Regions from separate parts of the Nocardia gipuzkoensis genome, predicted to be linked through region 1. Evidence: predicted binding sites of a transcription regulator. Region 1 holds the regulator's gene; the other holds the start of a gene.
What was found. The regulator HspR, encoded in region 1, represses chaperone genes until heat shock. The targets are predictions, from matches to a motif close to ANNTGAGTNNNNNNNACTCANNT.
Positions count from the first base shown of each region.

Region 2: the regulator HspR is predicted to act here: its motif matches at 1,563-1,585, upstream of lon (endopeptidase La).

Region 1 covers NZ_CP089225.1:2,213,791-2,220,565, reverse strand. Annotated here, with positions in the region: gene dnaK (molecular chaperone DnaK) at 1-1,368, shown strand, start outside; gene grpE (nucleotide exchange factor GrpE) at 1,365-2,033, shown strand; gene dnaJ (molecular chaperone DnaJ) at 2,058-3,215, shown strand; gene LTT66_RS10210 (heat shock protein transcriptional repressor HspR) at 3,215-3,634, shown strand; gene LTT66_RS10205 (globin domain-containing protein) at 4,171-5,340, shown strand; gene LTT66_RS10200 (FAD-binding oxidoreductase) at 5,873-6,637, opposite strand; gene LTT66_RS10195 (FAD-binding oxidoreductase) at 6,667-6,775, opposite strand, start outside.
Region 2 covers NZ_CP089225.1:2,506,234-2,513,008, reverse strand. Annotated here, with positions in the region: gene LTT66_RS11525 (hypothetical protein) at 38-1,393, opposite strand; gene lon (endopeptidase La) at 1,664-3,994, shown strand; gene LTT66_RS11515 (PaaI family thioesterase) at 4,126-4,578, opposite strand; gene LTT66_RS11510 (TetR/AcrR family transcriptional regulator) at 4,575-5,159, opposite strand; gene LTT66_RS11505 (DNA polymerase IV) at 5,336-6,406, shown strand; gene LTT66_RS11500 (oxidoreductase) at 6,444-6,775, shown strand, end outside.

The DNA of each region.
Region 1 (6,775 bases):
AAGGAACAGACCATCCTGGTCTTCGACCTCGGTGGCGGCACCTTCGACGTCTCGCTGCTGGAAATCGGCGAGGGCGTCGTCGAGGTCCGCGCCACCTCCGGCGACAACCACCTCGGTGGTGACGACTGGGACGAGCGGGTCGTGCAGTGGCTGGTCGACAAGTTCAAGGCCAGCTCGGGCATCGACCTGACCAAGGACAAGATGGCCATGCAGCGGCTGCGTGAGGCATCCGAGAAGGCCAAGATCGAGCTGAGCTCTTCGCAGAGCACCTCGATCAACCTGCCCTACATCACCGTCGACGCGGACAAGAACCCGCTGTTCCTGGACGAGCAGCTGACCCGCGCCGAGTTCCAGAAGATCACCTCGGACCTGCTCGACCGCACGCGCGCGCCGTTCCAGTCCGTGATCAAGGACGCGGGCATCAAGGTGTCCGACATCGACCACGTGGTGCTCGTCGGCGGCTCGACCCGTATGCCCGCCGTCTCCGACCTGGTCAAGGAACTGACCGGTGGCAAGGAGCCCAACAAGGGCGTGAACCCGGACGAGGTCGTCGCCGTCGGCGCCGCCCTGCAGGCCGGTGTGCTCAAGGGTGAGGTCAAGGACGTCCTGCTGCTCGACGTGACCCCGCTGTCGCTGGGCATCGAGACCAAGGGCGGCGTGATGACCAAGCTCATCGAGCGCAACACCACCATCCCGACCAAGCGCTCGGAGACCTTCACCACGGCAGACGACAACCAGCCTTCGGTGCAGATCCAGGTGTTCCAGGGTGAGCGCGAGATCGCCTCGCACAACAAGCTGCTCGGCTCCTTCGAGCTGACCGGCATCCCGCCGGCCCCGCGCGGCGTGCCGCAGATCGAGGTCACCTTCGACATCGACGCCAACGGTATCGTGCACGTCACCGCGAAGGACAAGGGCACCGGCAAGGAGAACACGATCAAGATCCAGGACGGCTCCGGCCTGTCCAAGGAGGAGATCGACCGGATGGTCAAGGACGCCGAGGCGCACGCGGCCGAGGACAAGGCCCGCCGCGAGGAGGCCGAGACCCGCAACCAGGCCGAGTCGCTGGTGCACCAGACCGAGAAGTTCATCAAGGAGAACGAGGACAAGGTCCCCGCGGACGTCAAGACCAAGGTCGAGGCGGCCATCGCCGAGGCGAACGAGGCCCTCAAGGGCACCGACATCGCCGCGGTCAAGGCGGCCGTCGAGAAGCTGGCGACCGAGTCGCAGGCCCTCGGCCAGGCCATCTACGAGGCCTCCGCCGCGGACGCCGCGGCGCAGGGCAACGGCACCTCGAGCAGTGCGCAGGATGACGACCAGGTCGTGGACGCCGAGGTCGTGGACGAGCCGGTCGACACGGAGAAGAAGTGACCGAGGCCAACTCTGAGAAGGAGCCGATCACCTTCGTCGACAACCGGAAGATCGACCCGGAGACCGGTGAGATCCGCCAGCCGGCCGCGGACAACGGTGCCGCGGCCGCGCAGGCCCCGGAGTCGGGCAACGGTGCGGAGACCGGCAACGGCGGCGACGCCCAGGCGCTCGCCGACACCATCAGCGGCGAGCTCGCCGAGCGCACCTCCGACCTGCAGCGGCTGACCGCGGAGTACGCCAACTACCGGCGCCGGGTCGAGCGCGACCGCAAGGCCGCGATCGATTCCGCCAAGGCGTCGGTGGTCACCGAATTGCTCGGCGTGCTCGATGATCTCGACCGCGCTCGGGCGCATGGTGATCTGGAGTCCGGTCCGCTGCGGTCGGTGGCCGACAAGCTGTCGGCCGCGCTGCTCAAGCAGGGTCTCGAGGAGTTCGGTTCGGAGGGCGAGCCTTTCGACCCGACCCTGCACGAGGCCGTGCAGCACGAGGGCTCCGGCCACGATCCGGTGATCGGCATCGTGATGCGCAAAGGCTATCGCTTCGGCGATAGGGTGCTTCGGCACGCGCTGGTCGGGGTAACCGACGGCGTAGCCGATCTGACGGAAAACGCGGATCAACCGACCGAAGAGGCATCGGATGTTGATGCCGGCGCGAACGAACAATAAGGACGCGAGAGGAGGAGATGCTCGGTGAGCCAACGGGAGTGGATCGAAAAGGACTTCTACAAGGAGCTGGGTGTTTCCTCCGGCGCCTCGCAGGACGAGATCAAGAAGGCCTATCGCAAGCTAGCGCGCGACCTGCACCCGGACGCCAACCCCGGTGACACCAAAGCAGAGGAGCGGTTCAAGGCCGTCAGCGAGGCGCACGCCGTGCTGTCGGATCCGGCCAAGCGCAAGGAGTACGACGACACCCGCAAGCTCTTCGCGGGTGGCGGCTACGGTCGCGGTGGGTTCGGTCCCGGTGCGGGCGGAGGCTTCTCGCAGGAGTTCAACATCGGGGACATCTTCGGCGGCGCAGGCGCCGGCGACGGTGGCCTCGGCGACCTGCTCGGCGGTCTGTTCAACCGGGGCGGTACGCGGACCTCGAGCCGCCCCCGCCGCGGTGCCGATGTGGAGACCGAGACGACGCTCGGTTTCCGGGAGGCCGCCCAGGGCGTCACGGTTCCGCTGCGGATGACCAGCCCGTCGCCGTGCACCACGTGTCACGGCAGCGGGGCCAAACCGGGCACGAGCCCGCGGGTCTGCCCGATTTGCAACGGGACCGGTGTCGTCAGCCGCAATCAGGGCGCGTTCGGCTTCAGCGAGCCGTGCGACGAGTGCCGGGGCAGCGGTTCGATCATCGACGACCCGTGCGTCGACTGCCACGGCAACGGCATCCAGAACCGCACGCGCACCATCACGGTGCGGATTCCGCCCGGAGTCGGTGACGGGCAACGGATCCGGTTGGCCGGTCAGGGCGAGGCGGGCCTGCGCGGGGCGCCGTCGGGCGACCTCTACGTGACCGTCCACGTCAGCCAGGACAAGGTCTTCGGCCGCAACGGTGACGACCTGACCCTGGTGCTTCCGGTCAGTTACAGTGAATTGGTCCTCGGTACCACGGTTTCGGTGCCCACGCTGGACGGGCGAGTCGGCGTCAAGGTGCCTCCGGGTACCGCTGACGGCCGCATCCTTCGGGTGCGCGGCCGTGGCGTGCCCAAGCGCGGCGGCGGCGCCGGAGACCTGCTGGTGACGGTGAAGGTCGCGGTGCCGCAGAAGCTCGACGGCGACGCCGTCGAGGCCCTCAAGCGCTACCAAGAGGCCGAGCGGGCCAGCGGCTTCGATCCACGTGCGGGATGGGCAGGTGCGTGATGTCCTCGGAACCGAAGAGCGCGTCCAGCGGGGCCCGCGCCGAGTTCTTCATGATATCGGTGGCGGCCCAGCTGGCCGGTATGCACGCGCAGACGCTGCGCACGTATGACCGTCTGGGACTGGTCACGCCGCAACGCACTTCGGGCGGCGGGCGCCGCTACTCGGCCCGGGACGTGGAGCTGCTGCGCGAGGTGCAGCGGCTGTCCCAGGACGAGGGTGTCAACCTGGCGGGCATCAAGCGCATCATCGAACTGACCAATCAGGTGGAGGAACTGCGCCAGCAGGTGGCGGAACTGTCGGCCGAGCTGGAGCGGACGCGGGCCGGGTACCGTCCCGATCTCGCCCCGCCGCAACGCAGTACCGCGTTGGTCGTCTGGCAGCCGCGCCATCGTCGCGAAGACGGCCGGCACCGGCGATAACGGCACGACGACGACGGCCCCGGCCTCCGGTCGCACAGCGCGATCCGAGGCCGGGGCCGTCGTCGTTTCGCGCCCGCGACCACCACTTATTTGCTGACAGTAAACCAGAACATGTTTGGCGTAAGCGGTACGGTAGAGGTTATTTCGTTGTCGAATCAACTGGACATTTTCACCATAGATTGGTTGATGGTATCGGCGCGGTTTGCCCGGATCGAACTCTATTCGGCCGCAGTGGTGTTGCCCTGAGGTCGCTAGAACAGACCAATCGGGACGTAAATTCCTCAGCGAGCCTTGCGAATTCGGTGATCCTTCGACTGATTTTGCGGCATATCTACCGTCTTGCAGTCGGTTTCTCTGGCGTGTCTCGCTGGATATCCTCGTTTTGACGAAATTACACGCGTGATGTCCAATCGAAAGATTCCGTAGCTGGCAAACCTCGCCTACACTCCTTCCCATCGGCTGCTGTCGAGTGGCCCCGCAGCACCTCACTCGTCGGCATGGTTGGTGAACGAGTGCGAAATGGGGTTGTGAGATCAATGGATTCACGCACTGTCGCTTTGATCAGAACGACGTTCAAGGCGGTTGCTGCGGAAGACGGGGGGCCGGAGAAACTGGCGAGATCGTTCTACGCGATCTTGTTCACCGACTACCCGCACGTCCGCGATTTCTTCCCGGCCGCGATGGACGCCCAGCGCGATCGCCTGGTCAAGGCGATCTCCTATGCGCTGGACCGGTTGGAGGAGCCCGACAAACTGCTGCCGTTCCTCGCGCAGCTCGGTAGGGACCACCGCAAGTACGGCGTGCAGCCCGCGCACTACACCGCCGTGTCCACCGCGCTGAAGACCGCCGTCAAGGTCTTCGCGGGCACCGAGATGTGGACCGACGAGGTCGACCGCGCCTGGGACGAGGGCCTGAAGATCATCGCCGACACCATGATCGGCGCCGCGGAGAAGGAGACCACGCCGTCGGCGTGGACCGGCACCGTGATCGAACGCCGCGAAGTGCTGCGCGACCTGGTCATCGTCCGGCTGCAACTGGACCAGCCGATGTCCTACGCCGCGGGCCAGTACCTGAGCGTGCAGATCCCGTCACGGCCGCGCATGTGGCGCTACCTCTCGCCCGCCGTGCCCGCGAACGCCAACGGTGAGATCGAGTTCCACGTCCGCGGCGTGCTGGGCGGCTGGGTCAGTTCGGCCATCGTCGGCCAGACCGTCGTCGGCGACCAATGGCTGCTCGGCTCACCACTCGGTGGCCTCGGCATCCCGCGCAACACCAAACGCAAGATGCTGATGGTCGGCTGTGGTACCGGAATCGCGCCGCTGCGAGCCCAGCTCATGTCGATGGCGATGCGGCGGACCAATCCGAAGGTGCACCTGTTCGTCGGCGGCCACCACCCGTGCGACCTCTACGACCTGGAGACGCTGAGCAAACTGGCGATGGCCAACCGCTGGCTCACCGTCACGCCGGTCAGCGAGCACGACGAAAACCCATGGTGGTACGCCCAACCCGACGAGCCCCGCACCACGTGGCCCGGCCTGGAACCCCGCGTCACCGGCCAGATCGGCAAGGTCGTCGCGAGCTTCGGCGCCTGGTCCGATCGCGACGTACAGATCGTCGGATCACCATCGATGGTGCAGACCACCAAGTTCCGCCTCATGGCGGCGGGAACGCTCGCGAAGAACATCCGCCACGACCCGCTGTTCTGATTTGCAGCGCCTGCGGTGCTGCGTGTTCGCGGCCCCCTTGTGGCTCGCGTCCGAGTGACCGCCGCTTGCTCCTTCGTCGCGACGCGGCGGCCACTCGGACGCGAGCCGGGCCGCGAACGGCGGATGCTCGGTCTCGCTTCGCTCGAGACCGGCGGTTGGGGTGATGTCGTCGCGTGGATGGCGTGCGTGGGGCCGGGTGTGCGCCGTTGTCGGATAGTTGCCGAAGGGGTGCGTCCTCCCTGGAGGCATTGTCGCCGGCGCGGTCACTCGGACGCGCACCGGACGGTGCGGGCTTTCCAAGGTCTGCGGCGGGGGGTGTTCGCGGCCGTCATGATTCGCGTTCCGAGTGACCGCCCTTGCTCCTTCGTCGCGGACGCGGCGGCCGCTCGGACGGGAGCCGGGCCGCGAACGGCGCATGCTCGGTTCGCTTCGTTCAGATCCCGGGGTTGGGCTGACGTGGTTGCGATAGGCATGGCCGCCGCGTTCGGTGTGGGCCGTTTCGAATGACTGGCGATTCGGGCTGCGGAGTTGTTCAGAGTCCTTCGAATTGGATTCGTTCCGGGGGCGTTCCGGTTTCGAGGAGGCGGTCGACGGTGGTCTGGACCATCGCGGGGGAGCCGCAGACGAGCACTTGGTGCTCGCGGAACGCGCCGTGCGAGCCGAGGACGTCGGCGAGTGTGCCGTACAGCAGGTCGTCGGGTGGGAAGCCGATGTCGACGCGGGACTGCTCGTACCACTCGTCGATCCAGTCCGGGTCGTGCGGGGTCTCCACCACCGGGATCACGGTGAGCCACGGCAGTTCACCGGCCAGCAGGAACAGCATGTCCGCGGCGTACAGGTCGCGGGGGGACCGCCCGCCGACGAAGAGGTAGGTGGGCGGTGGCGAAGGCTTGCGCGCCAGTTCCAGGATCTGCGCGCGCATCGGCGCCAATCCGGTGCCGCCCGCGATCATCACCACCTCGTCGCCGTCCGGGTCGACCCAGAAACCGCCGAGCGGAGCGCCGATCCGCCACTCGTCGCCCGGCTGGGTGTCGGCCACGATCGCGCCGCTGCACCAGCCACCCGGGACGGTGCGCACATGGAACTCCAGCTTGCCGTCCAGCGAGGGCGGCAGCGCGGGTGAAAGCCTGCGCCGCACGCCGGGATGCTGCGGCACCCGCACCTCGACCGACTGACCCGCGGCGAACGGCACGAACTCGCCGATCAGGCGGATCACCGCGAGATCGTGACGCAGCCGATGATGACCGACGACGGTCGAGGTCCACTCGGGCGCCTGATGCGCACCGTTACCGAGCATGCTCGGATCCCCCAACGGGGCCTCCTTCGTTACACAGGGTCGCAGCTGATGTTCTGCTCCGGCGTGCCGACCGCGATGAGCGCACGCCGGGTGTCCGCGATCATCCGGGCCGAGCCGGCGATCTGGATCTGGCGGTCC
Region 2 (6,775 bases), 290 kb from region 1:
GCAAGCATGCTTGTTTTACTTGTGAGCGACGGTCCGGCTACCAGCCGAAAAGCACCAGGTGGCTGGCTCCGACGACGAGACCGAGCACCGCGCCGTGCAGATACAGCAGCCAGGCGTCCTGTTCCACGGACGCGTAGAACATCTCCATGAACTCCCCCGGCGTGAGGTCCCGCAACTTGCGCGCCGCGAATTCGTCGATGGTCTTGGCCTGCTCGAGGGTGAACTCCTCGTCCTCGGCCATGGTCGGCGCCAAGCCGACCGCGGCGCCGGCCGCGCCCACCGTGAGGTTGTCGAACTGGCGGCGCCCGAAGGCCGCGCGCACCAGCGTGGTGGTCGGGCCGAGCTGTCGACTGATCTCGTCGGCGATCAAGCGCTCCAGCAGCTGCCGGGTCTTGTCCCCGTTCGGGCCCTCCAGCAGCTCCTTGGACAAGTTCGGCAGCGTCAGCACCTGATAGGCCAGGATGTGGGCCAGATCGGTGGCCGCCTGCGGTTGTCGCTTGGCCAGCAGCGCCTGCTTCCACAGGTACTTGTACCTCGGTTGCGGGTCGCCCGGTTCGAACACCATCTTCACCGCGATGACGTTCACGATCACGCCGATCGCCGCCGAGGCGAGCAGGACGATCACCCAGCCCGGCACCCAGCCGATCACCGGAATGTGCTGATGCACATGCAGGTACAGGGCCAGCAGCACGCCGAAAGGTGCGCCGAGCAGGCCGATGCGCACCATGAAGCGCAGCTCGGGCGCGGCGATGGTGGTGGTCAGGTCCTTCAGGATGGTCGGGTTTTCCTGCAGGTAGCGGATCACGAAGCTCTTGATGTCGATCAGCTGGTCCACGTTGTCGCCGAGCGAGGCGAACGCACGGCGGGACAGGGCGGGCAGTTCCCGGTCCACCCGCTGGTAGATCAGCTGCTTGGCGGCCCGCGGCACGGTGCGCCACAGGTCCGGGTTCTCCCGGTACATCAGCTCGTCCACCAGCGGCCGCACCTGCTCGCGCGCGAGCACCGCGATGTAGTCGGCGATGCCGTCGAGATCGAGTTCGTGGATGAAGTCCCTCGGGCTGCCGATCCGCATCAGGGCCTTGTCCACGCAAATACTGGCCATCTTCTCCGCGCGCGCCGGGATGAAGCCCTGGAATCCGAGGCGGCGGCCATCACCGGAGAAGGTCGGCAGCACCTGGACCCGGCGCGGGAAGTACGGATAGAGCACGTGCAGGCCGGGGATGCGGACGCCGCGGAACAGCAGCGGCCAGAACAGCATCAGCACGCCGGTCCAGTTGGTCAGCCAGCCCGCCAGCGCGCTGAAGACCGGAAACGTGATCAGGTCGACCACGAACTTCGGCTGCCCGGTCAATCCTTCCCAGTCGACGAACACGCCGGCGGCGAGCGACGACATCGATGGGACTCCCTAAGCCGATCCGGCGGTACCGCCGGTATGAGATATCAAGGCCACAACGTTCTCATTGCCTTGGATGGGGTGTCAACGCGAACGGCGAGCGCGGGTGGCGTGGCCCTTCGCCCTCAGCGAACGAGGCACCGGAGTGGAACAAACCCGGATACCCGTGGGTTGAGTAGGCAACGCTCAACTTTTGGAAGGGTCGAAGACGTGACTACACCACAGAACCTGCCGGTGCTGTTCCTGACCGATCCGATCGTGCTGCCGGGCATGGTCGTGCCCATCGAACTGGACGAATCGGCGCAGGCCGCGATCGATGCCGCGCGCGCCGCCAAGACCGACGCCGTACTGCTCGCGCCGCGCCTGAACGAGGGCTACGCGACCTACGGCGTGGTCGCCACCATCGAGCAGGTCGGCCGGATGCGCGGCGGAGCCCCGGCGGCCGTCCTCAAGGCGGAACGGCGGGCCAAGATCGGGCACGGGGTCACCGGCCCCGGCGCCGCGCTGTGGGTCGAGGCCGAGCCGGTCGAGACGCCCACACCCGACGGCCGCACCAAGGAATTGGCCGCCGAATACAAGAAGCTGGTCGTCTCGGTACTGCAACGCCGCGAGGCCTGGCAGGTCATCGACGCGGTCAACCAGCTGACCGACCCGTCGGCCATCGCCGACACCGCGGGCTACGCCACCTACCTGACCTTCGAGCAGAAGCGCGAACTGCTCGAGACCTCCGACGTGGCCGAGCGGCTCACCACCCTGATCGAGTGGACCAAAGCGCACATCGCCGAGGCCGAGATCAGCGAGAAGATCAGCGAAGACGTTCGCGAGGGCATGGAGAAGAGCCAGCGCGAATTCCTGCTGCGCCAGCAGCTCAACGCCATCCGCAAGGAACTCGGCGAGGACGAGCCGGACGGCGCCGACGACTACCGCACCCGGGTAGAGCAGGCCGACCTGCCCGCCACCGTGCGCGAGGCCGCGTTGCGCGAGGTCGGCAGGCTGGAGCGGGCCAGCGATCAGAGCCCGGAATCCGGCTGGATCCGGACCTGGCTGGACACCGTGCTGGAGCTGCCGTGGACGGTGAAGACCACCGACAGCGCCGATGTGTCGGCCGCCCGCGCGGTCCTGGACGCCGATCACCACGGCCTGGACGAGGTCAAGGACCGCATGGTCGAGTACCTGGCCGTCCGGGCCCGCCGTGCCGCCCGCGGCCTGGAGGTCGTCGGCGGACGCGGCTCCGGCGCGGTGCTTGTGCTGGTCGGTCCGCCCGGCGTCGGCAAGACGTCGCTGGGTGAGTCCGTGGCGCGAGCCCTCGGCCGCAAGTTCGTCCGCGTCGCCCTGGGTGGCGTGCGCGACGAGGCCGAGATCCGCGGCCACCGCCGTACCTACGTCGGCGCGCTGCCCGGTCGCATCGTCCGCGCCATGAAGGAAGCCGGTTCGATGAACCCGGTCGTCCTGCTGGACGAGATCGACAAGGTCGGCTCCGATTTCCGCGGCGATCCGGCCGCCGCCCTGCTCGAGGTGCTGGACCCGGCGCAGAACCACACGTTCCGCGACCACTACCTCGATCTGGACCTGGACCTGTCCGACGTGCTGTTCATCGCCACGGCGAATGTCATGGAGACCATCCCCGGCCCGCTGCTGGACCGGATGGAACTGATCACCGTCGACGGCTACACCGAGGACGACAAGGTGGCCATCGCGCGTGACTTCCTGGTGCCGCGGCAACTCGAGCGCAACGCGCTGACCGCCGCCGAGGTGGCCGTCAGCGAGGAAGCGCTGCGCGAGATCGCGGCCAACTACACCAGGGAGGCGGGCGTCCGGCAGATGGAGCGGCTGATCGCCAAGGCGCTGCGCAAGGCGGCCACCCGGCTGTCCGAGCGCGAAACCGCGCCTGCCGCATCAGATTACGACCCCGAACTGGGTTACGAGGTGGATACCGATGCCTTGACGATCGGCCTGGGCGACTTGAAGGACTACCTGGGGCGCCCGCGCTTCACCCCCGACTCGGTCGAACGCACCGCGGTCCCCGGTGTGGCCACCGGCCTCGCCGTAACCGGCGCCGGCGGCGACGTCCTCTACATCGAGGCGAACGCCGCCGAGGGCGAGCGCTCGCTGACCCTCACCGGCCAGCTCGGCGACGTCATGAAGGAATCCGCGCAGATCGCGCTGACCTACGTGCGCTCGCACCTGGAGGAGATCGGCATCGAGGCGTCGGTCCTGGATCGCAACATCCACATCCACTTCCCGGCCGGTGCGGTGCCGAAGGACGGACCGTCCGCGGGCGTCACGATGGTCACGGCACTCGTGTCGCTGGCGCTGGGGCGTCAGGTGCGATCGGACGTCGGTATGACCGGCGAGGTCACCCTGAACGGCCGGGTGCTGCCGATCGGCGGCGTGAAGCAGAAGCTGCTCGCCGCCCAGCGGGCCGGACTGCGGACGGTGTTCATCCCGGCGCGCAACGAGCCGGATCTGGACGACGTCCCGGCGGAAGTGCTGGCCGCACTGGACGTCCGCCCGGTCGCCGACGTGGCCGACATCCTGGCCTACGCCATCGAGCCGGTCGCCGAACCGGCGTTGGGCCCGGCCTTCGCCGCGACCGCCTGACCTGCGCCGAACGGGCCGGGCACGGAACACTCTCCGTGCTCGGCCTTTCGCACGTCCGTTCCGGCGGAGTGGTGGTGCGATGCGCAACGCGCCCTGGCTCGGGCAGTCGGCGACGGGACGGCATGGCGCGGTCAAGGGGTGGTGTTCGCGCCGGTCAGGTCGGTTTCAGCGAGCCGGGTGGTGCCTTGGGCCACCGCGCACAGGACCGGTTCGCGGTCCGGGCTCTCCGCGTAGATCCAACAGTGGGCAACCGCTTGGCGCCGGGTCGCGCCCGTGACGGATGCCTCGACGCGCAACCGCGCGCCCGCGGCGGGACGGAGGTAGGTGACCGTGACACCACCGGTGAGCACGTTCGCGCCGAGAACGGTTCCGGCGGCGAAGGTGAGGGCATTGTCCGCGGCGTAGGCGAGCACGCCGCCGTGCACGTAGCCGAACTGCTGGGTCAGTTCGCGGCGCAAGGGGATGATCAGGGTGGCGGCGCCGTCGCCGAACGCGGTGAGCTCGGTGCCCACGAGGGCGGCGAAGGGCTGGGCGGCGAGCACCTTTCTGGCGCTGTCGATGTCGAGGGCCGTGGTGACTGTCACTGGGAGACCTCTTTCGCGGCTCGGGTGCGATCGGCGGCGAGGGCGAGCCAGGCGGCGTCGGCCAGTTCGCCCGCGATGTCGGCCGGGGCGATGCGCATCTCGCCGCCCAGCCACTGCCGGGTGTATTCCTGCGCGGGGCCCAGCCACAGCGCGTAGACCAGATCGATCGGAAGATCGCGCACCGTGCCGTATCCGGCGTGCGTGCGCCACCAGCGCGTCACGTCGGACATGAAGCGGCGATTGCTCTCGCTCTCCCGGACCCCTGGCGGCCGTGCGGAGGTGAGCACCGTCGCCCGGTACTGGTTCTCGCTCACCCAGCGCAGGTGCTCGCGCACACCTGAGGCGACGCCGTCGTGCGCGTCGGTGCTCTCGCCGACTACCGCCCAGAAATGCCGCTGGTAGTCCACCAGCGCGTTGGCCCACACCTGCCGGTACAGGTCGGCCTTGTCCGGGAAGTGGTGATAGAGCGCCCCGACACTGGCGCCCGCCGCGTCGCGGATCTGCGTCAGTGTCGCGTCCAGCGCCCCGTGCTCGGCGAACTGCCGCTCGGCCGCCAGCAGTAACCGATCTCGAATCTTCATATCCAGAATTTAGTTCTGTTTTCCCCGCCGTGGCAAGGCCGAGTGGATCGCCCTTCCGGCGGATGCAGGCGCGCAGTTCGCTCAATTCGCCGGTCGCGATCAGGCGGGCAGGTCGTCCCGGGCCGATCGCACCGGAATCGCGGCAGGATGCCGGAGCACTGGAGTAAGAACGGCATGTGGCCAGATGGCTGTTGCACGTCGATCTCGACCAGTTCCAGGCGGCGGTGGAGTTCCGCCGTCATCCCGAACTGCGGGGACTGCCGGTCATCGTCGGCGGCCACGGCGATCCCACCGAGCCGCGCAAGGTGGTGACCTGTGCGTCCTATCCGGCGCGCGCGTTCGGCGTGCGCGCGGGCATGCCGCTGCGCAGCGCCCAGCGCAGGTGCCCCGAGGGCGTGTTCCTTCCCTTGGACATGACCGCTTACGAAGATGCCTCCGACGAGGTGATGGCGCTGCTGCGGACGTTTCCCGGGCGGGTCGAGGTGTGGGGCTGGGACGAAGCGTTCCTGGCCGCCGACACCGACGATCCGGAGGCTCTCGCGCGGCAGGTGCGCGCCGCCATCGCCGGACTCGAACTGACCTGCTCGATCGGCATCGGCGACAACAAGCTCACCGCCAAGCTCGCCACCGGGTTCGCCAAGTCCGCGGGCAAGACGTCGGCCGAACCCGGCACCGATCCGGGCGCCGCCGCGGGCGTCTTCCGGCTCACCGCCGCGAACTGGACCGAAGTGATGGCCCATCGTCCGACGAGCGCGCTCTGGGGCATCGGCAATCGGATCGCCGCGCGCCTCGCCGACCTCGGCGTGCGGACCGTGGGCGATCTGATGGCGGCCGATCGGCATCGGCTGGCCGCGGAGTTCGGGCCGAACACCGGTCCGTATCTGTGGGTGCTCGGCCACGGCAAAGGCGATACCGATGTCACCACTGAACCACGAATTCCGGTGGGCCGCAGCAAGTCCGAGACCTTCCCGCACGATCTGACCGATCCGGGCGAGATTCGCGCCCAGGTCGCGCGGCTGGCTACCGAGGTCGCCGAGGAGATGGCCGCCGCGGGCCGGGTCGGTACCCGCGTCAGCGTGACGGTGCGGACCGACACCTTCTACACCCGCAGCAAGCAGGAGAAACTTTCCGAACCGACGATCGATGTCGCGCGCATCGCCGAGACCGCAGTGCGGATCGTCGACCGCTTCGACCTCGACCGTCCGGTTCGTCTGCTCGGCGTCCGGTTGGAACTCCTGCCGCAGTAGCTCCCGGACCGGTCCGGACCCTCGTATGCTCGTCCGCATGGAGTTCTGGGCGATGGTGGCACACGAAACGGATAGCGGGATCGTCCTCACCCGGCAGCAGGTCGGCGAGGATTTCCTCGGGCCGGGCGACGTGACGATCAAAGTGCACTACTCGAGCGCGAACTACAAAGACGGTCTGGCGATCACCAAGGGCGGCGGGGTGGTCCGCAACTACCCGATCGTGCCGGGGATCGATCTCGTGGGCGAGGTGGTCGAGTCCGCCGACGACGATTTCGCACCCGGCGACCCGGTGATCGCGCACGGATACGACATCGGCGTCTCGCACAACGGCGGTTTCGCCGAATACGCCAGGGTGCCCGCCGAATGGGT